DNA from 2 places in the Caloranaerobacter ferrireducens genome. Region 2 is predicted to be linked to the other one. Evidence: a T-box and tRNA genes for the amino acid it is inferred to sense, from the RefSeq annotation. Region 2 holds a T-box; the other holds one or more tRNA genes.
The links. A T-box is a leader RNA that pairs with one kind of tRNA and senses whether it is charged. The one in region 2 lies ahead of leuS (leucine--tRNA ligase), so its partner is inferred to be a tRNA-Leu.

Region 1: it encodes a tRNA-Leu, which carries the amino acid that the T-box ahead of leuS (leucine--tRNA ligase) is inferred to sense. The anticodon was not compared.

What each region holds. Positions count from the first base shown of each region.
Region 1 covers NZ_MDJR01000002.1:44,675-52,715, forward strand. Annotated here, with positions in the region: gene BFN48_RS04895 (ABC transporter ATP-binding protein) at 1-639, shown strand, start outside; gene BFN48_RS04900 (ATP-dependent helicase) at 664-2,748, opposite strand; gene BFN48_RS04905 (NupC/NupG family nucleoside CNT transporter) at 2,947-4,230, opposite strand; tRNA gene BFN48_RS04910 (tRNA-Leu) at 4,575-4,658, shown strand; gene tig (trigger factor) at 5,043-6,329, shown strand; gene clpP (ATP-dependent Clp endopeptidase proteolytic subunit ClpP) at 6,354-6,938, shown strand; gene clpX (ATP-dependent Clp protease ATP-binding subunit ClpX) at 6,958-8,041, shown strand, end outside.
Region 2 covers NZ_MDJR01000001.1:464,611-472,651, forward strand. Annotated here, with positions in the region: gene BFN48_RS02260 (hypothetical protein) at 1-171, shown strand, start outside; gene nadD (nicotinate-nucleotide adenylyltransferase) at 387-1,061, shown strand; gene yqeK (bis(5'-nucleosyl)-tetraphosphatase (symmetrical) YqeK) at 1,120-1,656, shown strand; gene rsfS (ribosome silencing factor) at 1,696-2,049, shown strand; T-box leader at 2,080-2,259, shown strand; gene leuS (leucine--tRNA ligase) at 2,451-4,925, shown strand; gene BFN48_RS02285 (RidA family protein) at 4,967-5,347, shown strand; gene BFN48_RS02290 (D-alanyl-D-alanine carboxypeptidase family protein) at 5,384-6,703, opposite strand; gene BFN48_RS02295 (gluzincin family metallopeptidase) at 6,979-8,041, shown strand, end outside.

The DNA of each region.
Region 1 (8,041 bases), on a different contig from region 2:
GCAGAACCGCTTATTATACACAAAATTACTAAAAACAGAGCTGAATTAGATAAGAAAGTTTCAAAGTTAATGGAAACAGTTGGTCTTGCAGAAAGACTAGTTAATGCATATCCACACGAATTAGATGGTGGTAGAAGACAAAGAATTGGTATAGCAAGAGCGTTAGCGTTAAATCCTAAATTCATAGTTTGTGACGAGCCAGTTTCAGCATTAGACGTTTCAATACAAGCACAGGTTTTAAATCTAATGCAAGATTTACAAGATGAGCTTGGGCTTACTTATATGTTCATAACTCATGACTTATCAGTAGTTAAACATTTCTCTGATGATATTGCAGTTATGTATTTAGGTAAGCTAGTTGAGAAGGCAGAATGTAAGGAATTATTTGATAGACCATATCACCCATATACTAAAGCTTTATTATCTGCTATACCAGTACCAAGTATTAAGAAGAAAAGAGAAAGAATCATTCTTAAAGGAGAAGTATCTTCACCAATCAATCCTCCACCAGGATGTAGATTTGCAAAGAGATGTCCTTATGCTAAGGACAAGTGTTTCAATGAAGAGCCTAAATTAGTAGATATAGGCAATGAACATTTTGTTGCATGTCATTATGTAAAAGAAATAAATAATATCTAAAAACATAAAGCGGCAAATGCCGCTTTATGTTTTTAGTAAGTTCCTTTCTACACAAATTCTTGTAGATAACTGTTTTGTTCCTGCTTTTTCAAAATCTATTATAATATTTTCATCATCTATAAATTTTATAATTCCTTTACCAAATTTTTTATGTTCTACAGTAGCACCAACTTTATAATCATGTCTTAATGGTCTCCCTATAACTTCTATTTCCTGAACAAACCTTGAGGGAAGTACTCTTTCTCCATTTTTGAAGTTTATAGTTATCAAATTAAGATCTCTTTTGGCTCTAGTGATTCCTACATAAAATAGTCTGCGTTCTTCTTCGAAAGGCTTAATAACATTCGATTCTAATGCTTCAATACTGCTAGACGAAGGGAATTCACCATCTATTAGATCTATAATATATACGTTTTCAAACTCTAATCCTTTAGCTGAATGTATAGTTGAAAGGGTTACTGCATTGTTTCTATTAAATTTTGCATGCTCTAACATTTCAGCTAGGCTATCTAGTCTTGCTAAAAATTCGCTAATAGAATTAGTTTCTTTTGCAATTATTTTTAATATTGATATTATAGCGTTTGAATATTCGAATGAATTACCATATTTTCTTGAATTACTTATAAGAAATTCTCTATATTCCAGTTCATTTTCTATAAAAGATATTGCATCATAAGCCTTTAGTTTCGATAAGTATTTGAAGTCAGATTTCAATCTGACGTAATTTCTTTTTTGAAAGTTTTTTAATTCTGGCAGATTTATTAAACTTTCAAAAATGTTTTCATTTGGCTTTGTTGATTTTATATATTCAACACTTTTCTTAGTAATATAACCATTCATTTTATAGTAGATTTTTTGGAAAGAGTTTATATCAGTATTGTCTAAAGAAAGCTTCAAGAAAGAGATTATGTCCTGACAAACCCAATGTTTAAACACATATAATTTCTTTGTATCCTTTATATAGAACGAAATATTATTTCTTTCGAGTTTGTCTATTAAGCCTACCGAAGATATATTGTTTCTAAAAAGTATAGCAGTAGTAGATAAATCCTCGATTTTTTTTAATTGCCTGATGATATATTCTATTTGGTCAAACTCATCATTTAATTTAATAATTTTTATTGGTTCGTTTTCTTCATTTCTTGTATATAAGTTTTTTTCAAATCTAATTTTATTTAATTGTATAAACTTATTACTAATATCTACGATAGTTTTAGTTGAACGAAAGTTTTCTTCCATAAAGAACATTTTAGCATCAGGATAATCTATATTTTTAAAATTTAATAGTTCATGAGGTGTAGCCCCTCTAAATCCATAAATAGACTGGTCATCATCAGCCACTACAAATAAATTATTTCTAGGATATGCAAGTAGTTTGATTAATCTGTTTTGAATTTTTGATGTATCTTGTCCTTCATCTACTTGTATATAAGGATATCTTTTTCTGCATTGTGCTAAAATAACTGGGTTATTTTCTAATATATTTAGAGAAAGGGTAAGCATGTCGTCAAAATCGATAAAGCCTGCCCTTTTTTTATAGTTTTCATACTCTATAAATATATTGTATAGATTTTTTATACCAAAATTATTGAAACTGTTAATGTCTTCTGGTTTAATCATCATATTTTTTATATAGCTTATAGTGTTTATCAAATCTTCTAGTTTTTCTTCATTAATTTGTATTTTATTAATTTTATAGTAGATTTCTTTCAATAATAAACTTTTATTTATTTTAGAATCATTACCTTCTAAAAGTTCATATTTTATCCCTTTTATTTTTGAAAAATATCTTATAACTGAATAAGAGAAGCTGTGTATAGTAGAAAAATTAGGCTTTATATTTGATATGTTGCCAAAAGTTGATATAAATCTGTTTTTCATATCTAAAGCAGCAGCTTTACTGAATGTAATTGTTAGAATATTGTTTGGATTAACTCTATGATTTAATATTAAGTTAGCAGTTCTGCATATAAGGACTGTGGTTTTACCTGCACCGGGAACAGCTAGAACGATTGCTGGTCCTTCTTTATGTAAAACAGCTTCCTTTTGCTGCTTAGTAAGACATATTCCAAATTTTTTATCAAGAAGCTGAAAAAATCTATTTTGCAACAGAAGTTCCTCCTTAAATAAGATTACCTTTCATATTTTAACATATTTTATAATTTAGGTACTAGGTGCTTGGTACTTAGTACTAGAATTAGAGGATAGGGGACAGGGGACAGAGAGAAAATTTAAAATTGAAAATGTAAAATTAGAAATAGGAAACAATAAATAAAGCCCTGGATAACCAGGGCTTTACATACTATATTAGATTAATATACCTGCAATTGTAGCTGTCATGAATGCAGCAAGTGAACCACCTATTAAAGCTTTAATACCTAACTTAGCTATATCAGAACGTCTTTCAGGTGCTAATCCACCGATACCACCAATTTGAATTCCGATTGAACTGAAGTTAGCAAAACCACAAAGAGCGTAAGTTAAAATGATAATTGTTCTTTGGCTTAATACACCATCTTTAATTAAAGTTGATAGATTTGCGTAAGCAAAGAACTCGTTTATAACGATTTTTTGGCCTAATAGATTACCTGCTTGAATTACATCGCTCATAGGTACACCCATGATGAATGCTAATGGAGCAAATAATCTACCTAGTATCCATTCTAAGCTTAAGAAATCAAGACCTATTATACCACCAAACCAGCTTAATAATGAGTTTAATAAAGCAACCATAGCTATAAAAGCAAGTAACATAGCTCCAACATTTAAAGCTAATGATAAACCTTCGCTAGCACCTCTTGCAGCAGCGTCTATAACATTTGCATCTAATTCTTCTAATTTAACATCAACTTTTCCTTTAGTTACTGGCGTTTCTGTTTCTGGAATCATTATTTTAGCGATAACAAGACTGGCAGGTGCAGACATTATACTAGCAGCTATTAAGTGACCTGCATCAACACCCATTGAAACGTATCCAGCCATAACTCCACCTGCAACAGTAGCCATACCACCTGTCATAACTGTTAATAACTCTGACTTAGTCATTGATTTGATATATGGCTTGATTACAAGAGGAGCTTCTGTTTGTCCAACAAATATATTTGCTGCTGCTGATAAAGATTCAGCACCACTTGTACCCATTAATTTAAGCATTACTTTAGCTAAGAATGATACCACAACTTGCATTACGCCTAAGTGATATAAAATAGTCATAAGTGATGAGAAGAATATTATTGTAGGTAATATTTGTAAAGCAAATATGAATCCAAAGCTTTCTACATTTAGTAAATTACCGAATAGGAAAGCAGTTCCTTCTTTTGTGAAATCAAGTAATTTTGTTACTAAATCACTTAAGAATGTAAAAGCAACTTGACCAGGCGTCCACTTTAGAACTAAAAGTGCAAAGATAAGTTGCATAGAAGTACCTATTACTACAAGTCTCCAATTGATCTTTTTCTTGTTCTCAGATAATAAGTAAGCAATAAATATCATTACGAAAACACCTAAAAAACTTATTAATTTTTCCATTTGTATCTCCTTTCTAATTTTTTTATCTTTTGATTTTCCAGAAAACAAGAAACGCTTTCCCATTATAGCATAACCCTAATAGGTTTGCAAAGAAAAAATTTTAAAATATATAAAAATTTTTAATTAAAATTAAAGACTAAAAATAGCGACAAACATTATTATAGCAAACGTTTTTACTAAAGGGAATAAGTAATTTATGGAAATAGGGATTAGGTACTGAGTACTTGGTACTAGATGTGGAAGAATGTAAAATTGAAAATGTAAAATTATCTGGCTATTCATTTTTTGTTTTTTGAATATCGAACAACGAATGACGAACATCGAATAGTTAAATAGTGAAAAAACTATTGACAACGCATATAATAATATGTATAATTATTTTTGTCGGCAAAACGCTTATGGATTACGCGGGTGTGGCGGAATTGGCAGACGCGCTAGACTTAGGATCTAGTGCCTTCGGCGTGGGGGTTCGAGTCCCTCCACCCGCACCACTGACATAAAGTAAAAAGCCAATGGGTGAACCATTGGTTTTTTTCGTATTTTCAAAAAAGTATTTTATACAAAATAAGACAATAATAGACATTGAAAAAATTTTTATGATATAATATAGTGGTTCAAGACTGCAATTAAATAAGTTTATTGTTTTTTGTACAGTAAATAGAACAAAATCTTCGATTTAAGCAAATATTGTAAGGAAGATTCTGTTGAAATCCATTACGGAAATTATATTTAAAATTATCTACAATATTAATAAGGAGTATAATTTCCTATGGATTATAAAAATGGCATCAAAAGGCGATAATTACTAATTGAAGACAGAAAATGAAAACTACATAAAAATATTAAACAACTAAAAGAAACGAGGAGGAGCGAAAATGAATTCAGAAATCATTAAAAAAGAAAATTATAATGTAACTTTGAAAATTGAAGTTGATGAAAAGAAATTTGAAGAGGGAGTTCAAAAAGCATATTTAAAGAACAGACATAAGTTCAATATACCAGGATTTAGAAAAGGTAAAGCTCCAAGAAGAATTATAGAAGCGAGATACGGAGAAGGAATATTTTATGAAGACGCTATAAACATTGTTTTTCCTGAAGCATATAATGAAGCAATAAAAGAGCACAACTTAGAGCCAGTAGACAGACCAGTAATCGACGTAGAGCAAATTGAAAAAGGTAAGCCTGTAGTATTTACAGCAGAAGTTATAGTTAAGCCAGAAGTTAAGTTAGGTGACTATAAAGGTATAGAAATCGAAAAGATAGAGTATAATGTTACAGAAAAAGATGTTGAAGATGAATTAAAATCAATGCAAGAAAGAAATGCTAGATTAGTAGAAGTAACAGATAGACCAGCAAAAGAAGGAGATATATTAACAATTGATTATGAAGGATATGTAGATGGAGAGAAATTTGAAGGTGGTACAGCATATAATCAGATATTAGAAATTGGTTCAGGCAGATTTATACCTGGTTTCGAAGAGCAATTAATTGGCAAGAATAAAGATGAAGAATTCGAAATAAATGTTAAATTCCCAGAAGAATATCATGCAGAAAACCTTGCTGGTAAAGACGCTACATTCAAAATAAAAATACATGAGATTAAAGAAAAAGATTTACCTGAATTAGATGATGAATTTGCAAAAGATGTTAGTGAATTTGATACTTTAGATGAATTAAAGGAAGATATTAAGAAAAGATTAGAAAAGCAAGCTAAAGATAGAGAAAAAGCTGAAAAAGAAAATAAGGTAATAGAAAAAGTTGTAGAAGCAGCAGAAGTAGATATACCAGAAGTAATGATTGAAAATGAAGTAGATTATCAAGTAAGAAATTTTGAGTTTACTTTAAGATATCAAGGATTAGACTTAAATAAATACTTAGAATTAACAAATACTAAGATAGAAGATTTAAAGGAAAAATTTAGACCAGAAGCTGAAAAGACAGTAAAAACAGAATTAGTTTTAGAAGCAATAGCTAAGAAAGAAAACATAAAAGAGACTGAAGAAGATTTAGATGAAGAATTAAAGAAAATTGCTGCACAATACGGACAAGATTTTGAGAAATTTAAGAAAAACATAAGAGAAGAAGAGTTAGAATACATTAAAGAGGGTATAATTAAAAGGAAAACAGCTGAGTTTTTAGTAGAAAATGCTAAATTCCAGTAAACTTTTGACCAGGAGGGATAATCTATGGCATTAGTGCCAGTTGTTGTTGAGCAGACTAATAGAGGTGAAAGATCATACGATATTTATTCCAGACTATTAAAAGAAAGAATTATTTTCATAACTGATGAAATCAATGATACAACTGCGAGCTTAGTAGTAGCTCAGTTGTTATTCTTAGAAGCAGAGGACCCTGATAAAGATATTCAACTTTATATAAATAGTCCAGGAGGTTCTATAACTGCAGGTTTTGCAATTTATGATACAATGCAGTATATTAAGCCTGATGTTTCAACAATATGTATAGGAATGGCAGCTAGCATGGGAGCATTCTTACTTGCAGCTGGAGCTAAAGGTAAGAGATTTGCGCTTCCTAATGCTGAAGTTATGATACATCAGCCTTTAGGAGGAACTAGAGGTCAGGCTGAAGATATCAGAATACATGCTGAGAGAATAATTAAAATGAGAGAGAAGATAAATAAAATTTTAAGCGAAAGAACAGGTCAATCATATGAAAGAATTTCAAGAGATACAGATAGAGATTTCTTTATGTCAGCATATGAAGCAAAGGAATACGGATTGATAGATGATGTAATAACTTTTAGGAAATAACATTAAGAGAGGTGTCATAATGTCAAGATTTGAACAAAAACAGCTTAAATGTTCTTTTTGCGGAAAAACTCAAGATCAAGTTAGAAGACTAATAGCAGGACCTAATGTGTATATTTGTGACGAGTGTATTGAGTTATGCCAAGAAATAATTGATGAAGAATTTGAAGAAATAATGGAGTTTGATTTAAATGAACTTCCTAAGCCAAAAGAAATAAAAGAAATATTAGACCAGTATGTAATAAAGCAGGACAGAGCAAAAAGAGCATTGGCTGTTGCAGTGTATAATCATTACAAACGCATAAATAGAAAGACTACTGACCAAGACGTTGAATTACAAAAGAGTAATATTGTACTAATTGGTCCTACAGGTTCTGGTAAGACACTGCTTGCTCAGACTCTTGCTAAAATCTTAAACGTTCCTTTTGCTATAGCTGACGCTACTTCTTTAACTGAAGCAGGATATGTCGGAGAAGATGTTGAAAATATTTTGCTTAAATTAATACAAGCGGCAGACTACGATATCGAAAGAGCAGAAAAAGGTATTATCTATATAGATGAGATTGATAAGATAGCAAGAAAATCTGATAATCCGTCAATTACTAGAGATGTTAGTGGTGAAGGTGTTCAGCAAGCACTTCTTAAAATTTTAGAAGGGACAATTGCTAGTGTTCCACCTCAAGGAGGAAGAAAACACCCTCATCAAGAGTTTATTCAAATAGATACTACTAACATCCTATTCATAGTTGGTGGAGCATTTGACGGTATAGAAAAGATAATTCAAAAAAGAATAGGTAAGAAGTCTATGGGCTTCGGAGCTGAAATACAAAGTAAGGAAGTAAAAGATGTAGGAGAGCTGTTAAAACAAATTGAGCCAGGAGATTTATTGAAATATGGACTTATTCCAGAGTTTGTAGGAAGAATACCAGTTATAGTTACATTAGAACAGCTTGATAAAGAAGCCTTGAAAGATATTCTTACTAAGCCTAAAAATGCTATCGTTAAGCAGTATAAAGAGCTGTTCAAAATGGATGATGTTGAGCTTGAATTTGATGAAGAAGCATTAGAAGTAGTGGCTCAAAAAGCTATTGAAAGAAAAACTGGTG
Region 2 (8,041 bases):
TTAGAAGTTGCTAATACAAAAGATAAAGAACAGCTTATATTGGCTATAACAAATATAACATATAGAGAACTTGAAAAAGAAAATATAAAAGGTTTTACTAAGAAAGATATTGAACTTATGGCTAGGATTATAGTAGATAAATTAGAAGCTTTATTTAAAACTAGGAATTAATATTCCTAGTTTTTGTTTATAATCCATAGGAAATTATACTCCTTATTAAACTGTAGATAAATTTATATATAATTTCCGTTTATGGATTTCAACAAAATTTTCCTTGATTTATTTAGATCAAAGATTTAGTTCAATAATTGCAATAAGAAATATTTGACTTATGTGTTTATTTAAAATAATATATAATATCATAACTTAAATAAGAGGTGTAACAAATGAATATTGATACACTTATTGAGTTAGCGCTTAAAAAAGAGAATAAAGGAAAAAGCATAGAATGTAAAAATCTTAAGAGAATTGGAATAATGGGAGGAACTTTTGATCCAATACATATAGGTCATTTAGTTATAGCAGAAGAAATTAGAAATGAGTTTAAATTAGATAAAGTGATTTTTATACCTGCAGGAAATCCTCCTCATAAAGATAATAAAAAAATAACTTCAGCTAGACACAGATATATAATGACGTTATTAGCTACACTTTCAAATCCTTATTTTGAAGTATCTACTATAGAAATAGAAAAGAAAGAAACTACATATACTATCGACACTATCAAAACATTAAGGAAAATATGCAATAATGTAGAGTTATACTTTATAACTGGAGCAGATTCTATTTTTGAACTTCATACTTGGAAAAATGTTGGTGAATTATTAAAGCTATGCAATTTTATAGCAGCAACTAGACCAGGATTTGAAATGGTTAAGCTTGAGAGGAAAATACAAGAAATAAAAAATGAATATGGTGTAAGTATTCATACTACGATGGTGACAGCTTTGCAAATATCATCTACTGAAATAAGGGCTAGAATAAGAGAAGGTAGAACTATTAAATATCTTTTGCCAGAAACGGTAGAGAAATATATTTATAAAAATAATTTGTATAGGTAAATAACTACAGGAGGGATGTATTATAATACACGAAATAAAGAAAAAGCTAAAATCCTATATTAATGAAGAAAGATTTATACATTCTATCGGGGTTATGGAAACAGCAGAAAAACTTGCTGATGTTTATGGATGTGATAAAAACAAAGCACGACTTGCTGGTTTGATTCATGATTGTGGGAAACTTAAGAATGATAGAGAATTATTGAAAATGGCATTTGAATTTGGTATAATTCTTGATGATGTCAAAGATGTTAATATTGCTTTACTTCATGCTCCTCTAGGTGCAGAAATAGCAAAAAATGAATTTGGGATTAAGGATTTGGAAATATTAAATGCAATAAGGTATCATACTACAGGTAAAGAAAATATGAGTCTATTAGAAAAAATTATTTATATAGCAGATTACATTGAACCTAATAGAGATTTTCCATCAGTAGAGGTATTGAGAGAATTAGCTTTTCTAGATTTAGATAAAGCAGTACTAATGGCAATGGATAATACGATAAAATATGTTGTAGATAATGGATGGATATTAGATATTGAAACTATAAAGGCAAGAAATTTTCTACTTAAGAAAATCCAAAGAGAAAGTTAATAAAATACATAGATTATAACAGCTAGGAGGTTTGAGGTAGTGACAAATATAGATAATAGAATATCAGTAATTTTAGAAGCCGCAGACAACAAAAAAGCTTTTGATATTAAACTTTTAGATATATCAAATATAACAACAATAGCAGATTATTTTATATTTGCAAGTGGTAATAATGAAAGACAGGTTATAGCGATAGCGGACGAAATTGAAGATAAAATGTATCAATTAGGATACGATGTAATCAGTAAAGAAGGGTATAGAGAGGGTAGATGGATACTACTTGATTTTGGCGATATAGTAGTGCATGTTTTTCATAAAGAAGACAGAGAATTTTATAATTTAGATAGATTGTGGATAGATGCTAAAGAAATAGATATTGACAATATAATCTAAATTTATCTATAATAGAGTAAATAGAATAAGGATTAAATAAAGAGTAGTAGGTAAATTAGGTTATTTCAGAGAGCCAGTGGTTGGTGTGAACTGGTATAACCGTTTACTGAACTTGCTTTATGTGAAAATGGTTGGTCTCCGTTATAGGACCTATGAGTGGGCTTACAAGCCAATTAGGGTGGTACCGCGGGATAACTTCTCGTCCCTAAGCAATTAGGGATTAGAAGTTTTTTTATTATATTATATAGTTTGTTATATAGGTATAGGTGTTAACTAGTAGCCTATAAGCTAAAAGTCATTAGCTGTCAGCAATTTTAGAATAAAAATTTTCAATAGTTTAAATAATAAAGGGTTAATTTGTTTCTTATTGTAGAAAAGAACAATAATGAAGGAGGGGTATGATGGCTTACAATTTTAGTAAAATCGAGAAAAAATGGCAAGAAATATGGGAAAGTAATAATGCTTTTAAAGCTAGTGAAGATGAAGCTCAAAAATACTATGTACTAGAAATGTTTCCTTATCCATCTGGTAAAATACATATGGGCCATGTACGCAACTATTCAATAGGTGATGTATTTGCAAGATTTAAGAGAATGAGAGGGTTTAACGTATTACATCCTATGGGTTGGGATGCGTTTGGTCTACCTGCTGAAAATGCGGCTATAAAACATGGTATACATCCTAACAAGTGGACATTAGAAAATATTGATGAAATGAAAAAACAACTAAAGAGATTAGGTCTTAGCTATGACTGGAATAGAGAAGTAACTACTTGTTTACCAGATTATTACAAATGGACACAGTGGTTCTTTATACAATTATATAAAAGAGGATTAGCTTATAAGAAAAAATCAGCTGTAAATTGGTGTCCTTCTTGTGAAACTGTATTGGCTAATGAACAGGTTGTTAACGGAGCTTGTGAAAGATGTGATACACCTGTTGGAAAAAAAGAATTAGAACAATGGTATTTTAAAATTACAGATTATGCAGAAAGATTACTTGAAGATATAAAAGAGCTTGATGGTTGGCCTGAGAAAGTTAAAATAATGCAGAAAAATTGGATTGGCAAGAGTGAAGGTGCTGAAATAGACTTTGAAATTAAAGATTTTGATAAAAAATTAAAGGTCTTCACTACTAGACCAGATACAATCTATGGCGTAACTTATATGGTAATGGCACCAGAACATCCATATATAAATGAATTAGTAAAAGGTACAGATTACGAAGAAGAAGTACTTGAATTCAAAAAGAAAATGGAATATATATCAGAAATTGACAGAACTTCAACAACTGCAGAAAAAGAAGGAGTTTTTATAGGAAGATACGCTGTAAATCCTGTTACTAAAGAAGAAATACCTATTTATATTGCCAATTATGTATTAATAGACTATGGAACTGGTGCTATTATGGCCGTACCAGGTCATGACCAAAGAGACTTTGAATTTGCTAAGAAATATAACATACCAATTAGACCTGTAATAAAACCAGTTGATGGAGATTTTGATGAGGATGATTTAAAAGAAGCATATACTGGCGAAGGTGTAATGATAAATTCTGATAAATTCAATGGTCTAGATAATAAAACTGCTAAAACCGAAATAACAAAATATATTGAAGAATTAGAAGTTGGAAAAGCTACTATAAATTACAGGCTTAGAGACTGGTTAATTTCAAGACAGAGATATTGGGGTACTCCAATACCTATAATATATTGTGATGACTGTGGGATAGTACCTGTTTCAGATGCTGATCTTCCAGTAAAGTTGCCAACAGATGTAGAATTTACAGGCAAAGGACAGTCGCCTTTAACTACAAGCAAGGAGTTTATGTACACTACTTGTCCGAAGTGTGGTAAAAAAGCAAGAAGAGAAACCGATACTATGGATACCTTTGTTGATTCATCATGGTATTTCTTAAGATATACTGATCCAAAGAATGAAAATGAACCATTCAATAAAGATAAAGCGAATTATTGGATGAAAGTAGATCAGTATATAGGTGGAGTAGAACATGCTATATTACACCTTCTATATTCTAGATTCTTTGTTAAGGTATTATATGACATGGGACTTTCACCTGTAAATGAACCTTTTAAAAATCTACTTACACAAGGTATGGTGCTTAAAGATGGGGCAAAAATGTCTAAATCTAAAGGCAATGTAGTAAGTCCAGAAGAAATAATTTCTAATTATGGTGCTGATACAGCAAGATTATTTGTATTATTTGCAGCTCCACCTGAAAGAGATTTAGAGTGGAGTGACCAAGGAGTAGAAGGATGTTATAGATTCTTAAACAGAGTATATAGGTTAGTAGAAGAGCTAAAAGAAGTATATAATAATAAGTGCGAAATTAATATTGATCAATTAAGTAAAGCTGATAAGAATTTAAGATATGTTTTACATTCTACAATTCAGAAGGTAACTATTGATGTAGAAGATAGATTTAACTTCAATACAGCTATAAGTAGCATTATGGAACTTGTTAATGAAATATATAAATATAAGGATAATGCAGAATCCAATGACTATAAGAATGCTATCCTAGCAGAAGCGATTGATAATTTAATATTATTACTAGCGCCTTTTGCTCCACATCTAGCTGAAGAACTTTGGAATTTAGTTGGCAATGAAGGAAGCGTACATCAACAAAAATGGCCTGAGTATGATGAAAAAGCTATAGTTAAAGATCAAATAACAGTAGTAATTCAAGTGAACGGAAAAGTGAGAGATAAAATCGAAGTTGATGCTAATATTGATAAGGAAAGCTTAGAAAAATTAGCATTAAATAGCGAAAGAGTTAAGAACTTTATAGAAGGTAAAGAAGTTAAAAAAGTTATAGTTGTACCTAAAAAATTAGTTAATATAGTTGCAAAATAACAAAATGGATTATAAAAAAACAATAAAGAGGAGGAGAGAAAATGGATAAAAAAGTAATTTCAACAGATAAGGCACCAAAAGCTATTGGACCATATTCTCAAGGAATAGTAGCAGGTAATATGATTTTTACATCAGGTCAATTAGCTATTAATCCAGAAACAGGTGAGCTTGTACAGGATGATATTCAGAAAGAAACTAGGCAAGCTTTAGAAAATTTAAAGGCTGTACTTAAAGAAGGTGGCGCAACTTTAAATGATGTAGTTAAAGTTACTCTATATATTAAAGATATGAATCAATTTAGTAAAATAAATGAAGTATATGAAGAGTATTTCTGTGAAAATAAACCAGCAAGATCTTGTATTGAAGTTGCTAGACTACCTAAGGATGGAAATGTTGAAGTTGAAGCAATTGCAATAATTTAATACAAAAAATATTAGAAGCTGCGTATTAAGCAGCTTCTAATATTTATAACGGTTACTATAGCTAAAAGTAATCTCTCTTCTTAATCTTCTTCTTTTTGCTCTCTTATATCTTTTATAACCAATAAATATTCTCCATATTATAAACATTACAATAAACCAAAACCACCATTTTTTAAATAATGATTTCCCATCTGTTGTTTCAACAACTCTTATAATTCCTTTTTGATTTATTTCCATTGCAGATACAATATTGGCAGCTGCAATTACTTCACCATCCAATTTATATTCTACCCTTCCAATTACTTGGTCTTTTGTAATTGGAGCAGTAATTTTATCAGGTAAAATTATATCTTTTACTATATCATTTTCTCTTCCTTTAGGAATTATAGAAAAAACAGATTTATTTATTATACCAGTAACAAAAGGCTTGTCCCCTTTTATAACATCAATATTTTTTATAAATTCATTTTTGAAAGATAATTGTTTTGTAGTAAAGTTATCAAAACCATAATTCAAAAGCTTATGTGTATCTACATAAACATTAGTTCCTACTGCATGAAGGACTACACTGATTAATCTTAAATTCCCTCTTTTTGCTGTTGCAACGAGGCATTGTTGTGCTACATATGTGTATCCTGTTTTAATCCCATCCGCTCCGTCATATTTTATATTTACTGTTTTACCATCTACAACTATTTTATTACCAGAGCCTGTTCCATATAGTAGTCTGTTAGCTGACTTCAAATATCTAGGCTCATCTTTTTTATTTGTAGGTGGTATTGTATATTTATAGTTCTTTACAATGCTTCTAAAAGTATCATTTTCCATTGCATATTTAGCCATCATTGCTAAGTCATACGCTGTAGTTGTATGGTTTTTATCTGGTAGTCCATGAGGATTTGTAAAATGAGTATTTTTAGCACCAATTTCTTTAGCTTTCTTATTCATTAAGTCGGCAAAATTTTGGGTAGAACCTGATATGTGCTTTGCAATTGCTGTTGCAGCGTCATTAGCAGATTCTATTAACAATGCATATAATAGGTCTTTTAAAGTTATCATTTCTCCAGGTTCTAATGCTATGTGGCTTCCACTAATTTCATAGGGCGTTTTATCATCAATAACTACTGTATCATCAAGATTTCCATACTCTAAAGCTAAAATTGCTGTCATAATTTTTGTAGTACTAGCTGGAAACATTGGTTTATGTGCATTTTTTTCATACAATATTTTACCAGTATTAGCATCGATTAATATAGCAGCTTCAGCCGAAATATCTAATTTTTTATTTGCGTAAGATAATGCAGGTATATTTATTAGTAAAAAGATGGTTACAAATAGTGCTATGATTTTTTTCACGTATATCACCTCTACTTGTGTTTTTTAATTACGTTTTAATCAACTATATTATAGTATAGCAGAAATTTTGTTCTTTTTTAAGGCATACGCTATTTTAAAATATATAATTTTACTTTTTAGGACTTTAGCAGTAGAGTTACATTGTAATATATGGGAAAAATGAAATATACAAAATAAAAAGGATTTTTTTAGAATATATAGAATAAGATATTATTAATTTAGTTTTTTAACAGTTAAATATAAAACATATATGATAGGAAATGGGGGATGTGGTTGTGAAAAAATTTCTTGTTTACCTATTAACTATAATTTTTATTTTATCAACATTAACGGGGTGTGGTGGTGTTACTAGTACAGACTCTGAAAAAATTGATAAAAGCATGACTGGAATGAGAGATTATTCTCATAAAGTATTGTATGGAGATGAAGTTGTAGTAGTTTATGGAACAATAGGCAGTAAACAAGATACTGCTGTTTTGTATAATTTAGCTAAGTCATATAGTCAGGGATTTCAAAAAGAAATTAGAGACAGATTTATTATTAAAAGTGATGTTGAAGTTAATGAAGATGATATAAAAAATAGGCATATCATTATATTAGGAAATCCTGAAACAAATCAACTTTTTGCAAAAATAAATGAAAAGCTTCCTATGAAAATAATAGATGGAAGTCTTGTAGTTGGTGATAAAGTCTTTAAAGATGAATCTGTTATTTTTAAGTATCTTATACCTAATCCTTTAAATAAGAAGAAATATTTGATTGTTAATGGAGCGTTGAATAAAAAATATATGCCTTACATTTTGTATGTAACAACACCTTCGAGAAACGCAGAATATGTTATTAAAGTAAATAAAAACGAAAAATATATAGGAATGTTTAATAAAACTGATACACAGTGGCTTATAAATAAGATTGGCGAAAATTCTTGGAAGGATGATTTTAAAACTAAAGAAAGTGAACATTTTATTTTCCATTATAGTCCGTTAAATGATAACGTAGAGAAAAATATTAATAAAATAATTGAAGAAAGAGAAAAGGCTTATGAAGAAATATCTAGTAAACTTAATATTAGTTATGATGAGAAGATAGATTACTATCTTTTCATGAGTGATAAAATAAAGCAAATTTATAAACAGTGGGATTTTGATTTTTGGCTAGGGAATATTTATGAAGTTTATAATAAAGAAAATAAAGATAGTTTTTATAAATATTTTATATATAAGGTATTGATAGATAAATCAGGATTACCATTAAGTAAATTTACACAATTAGGACTATATGGTGCTTTAGATATAGATTCAAAATATAGTGGGATAAATATTAAGGATGTTGTAAATT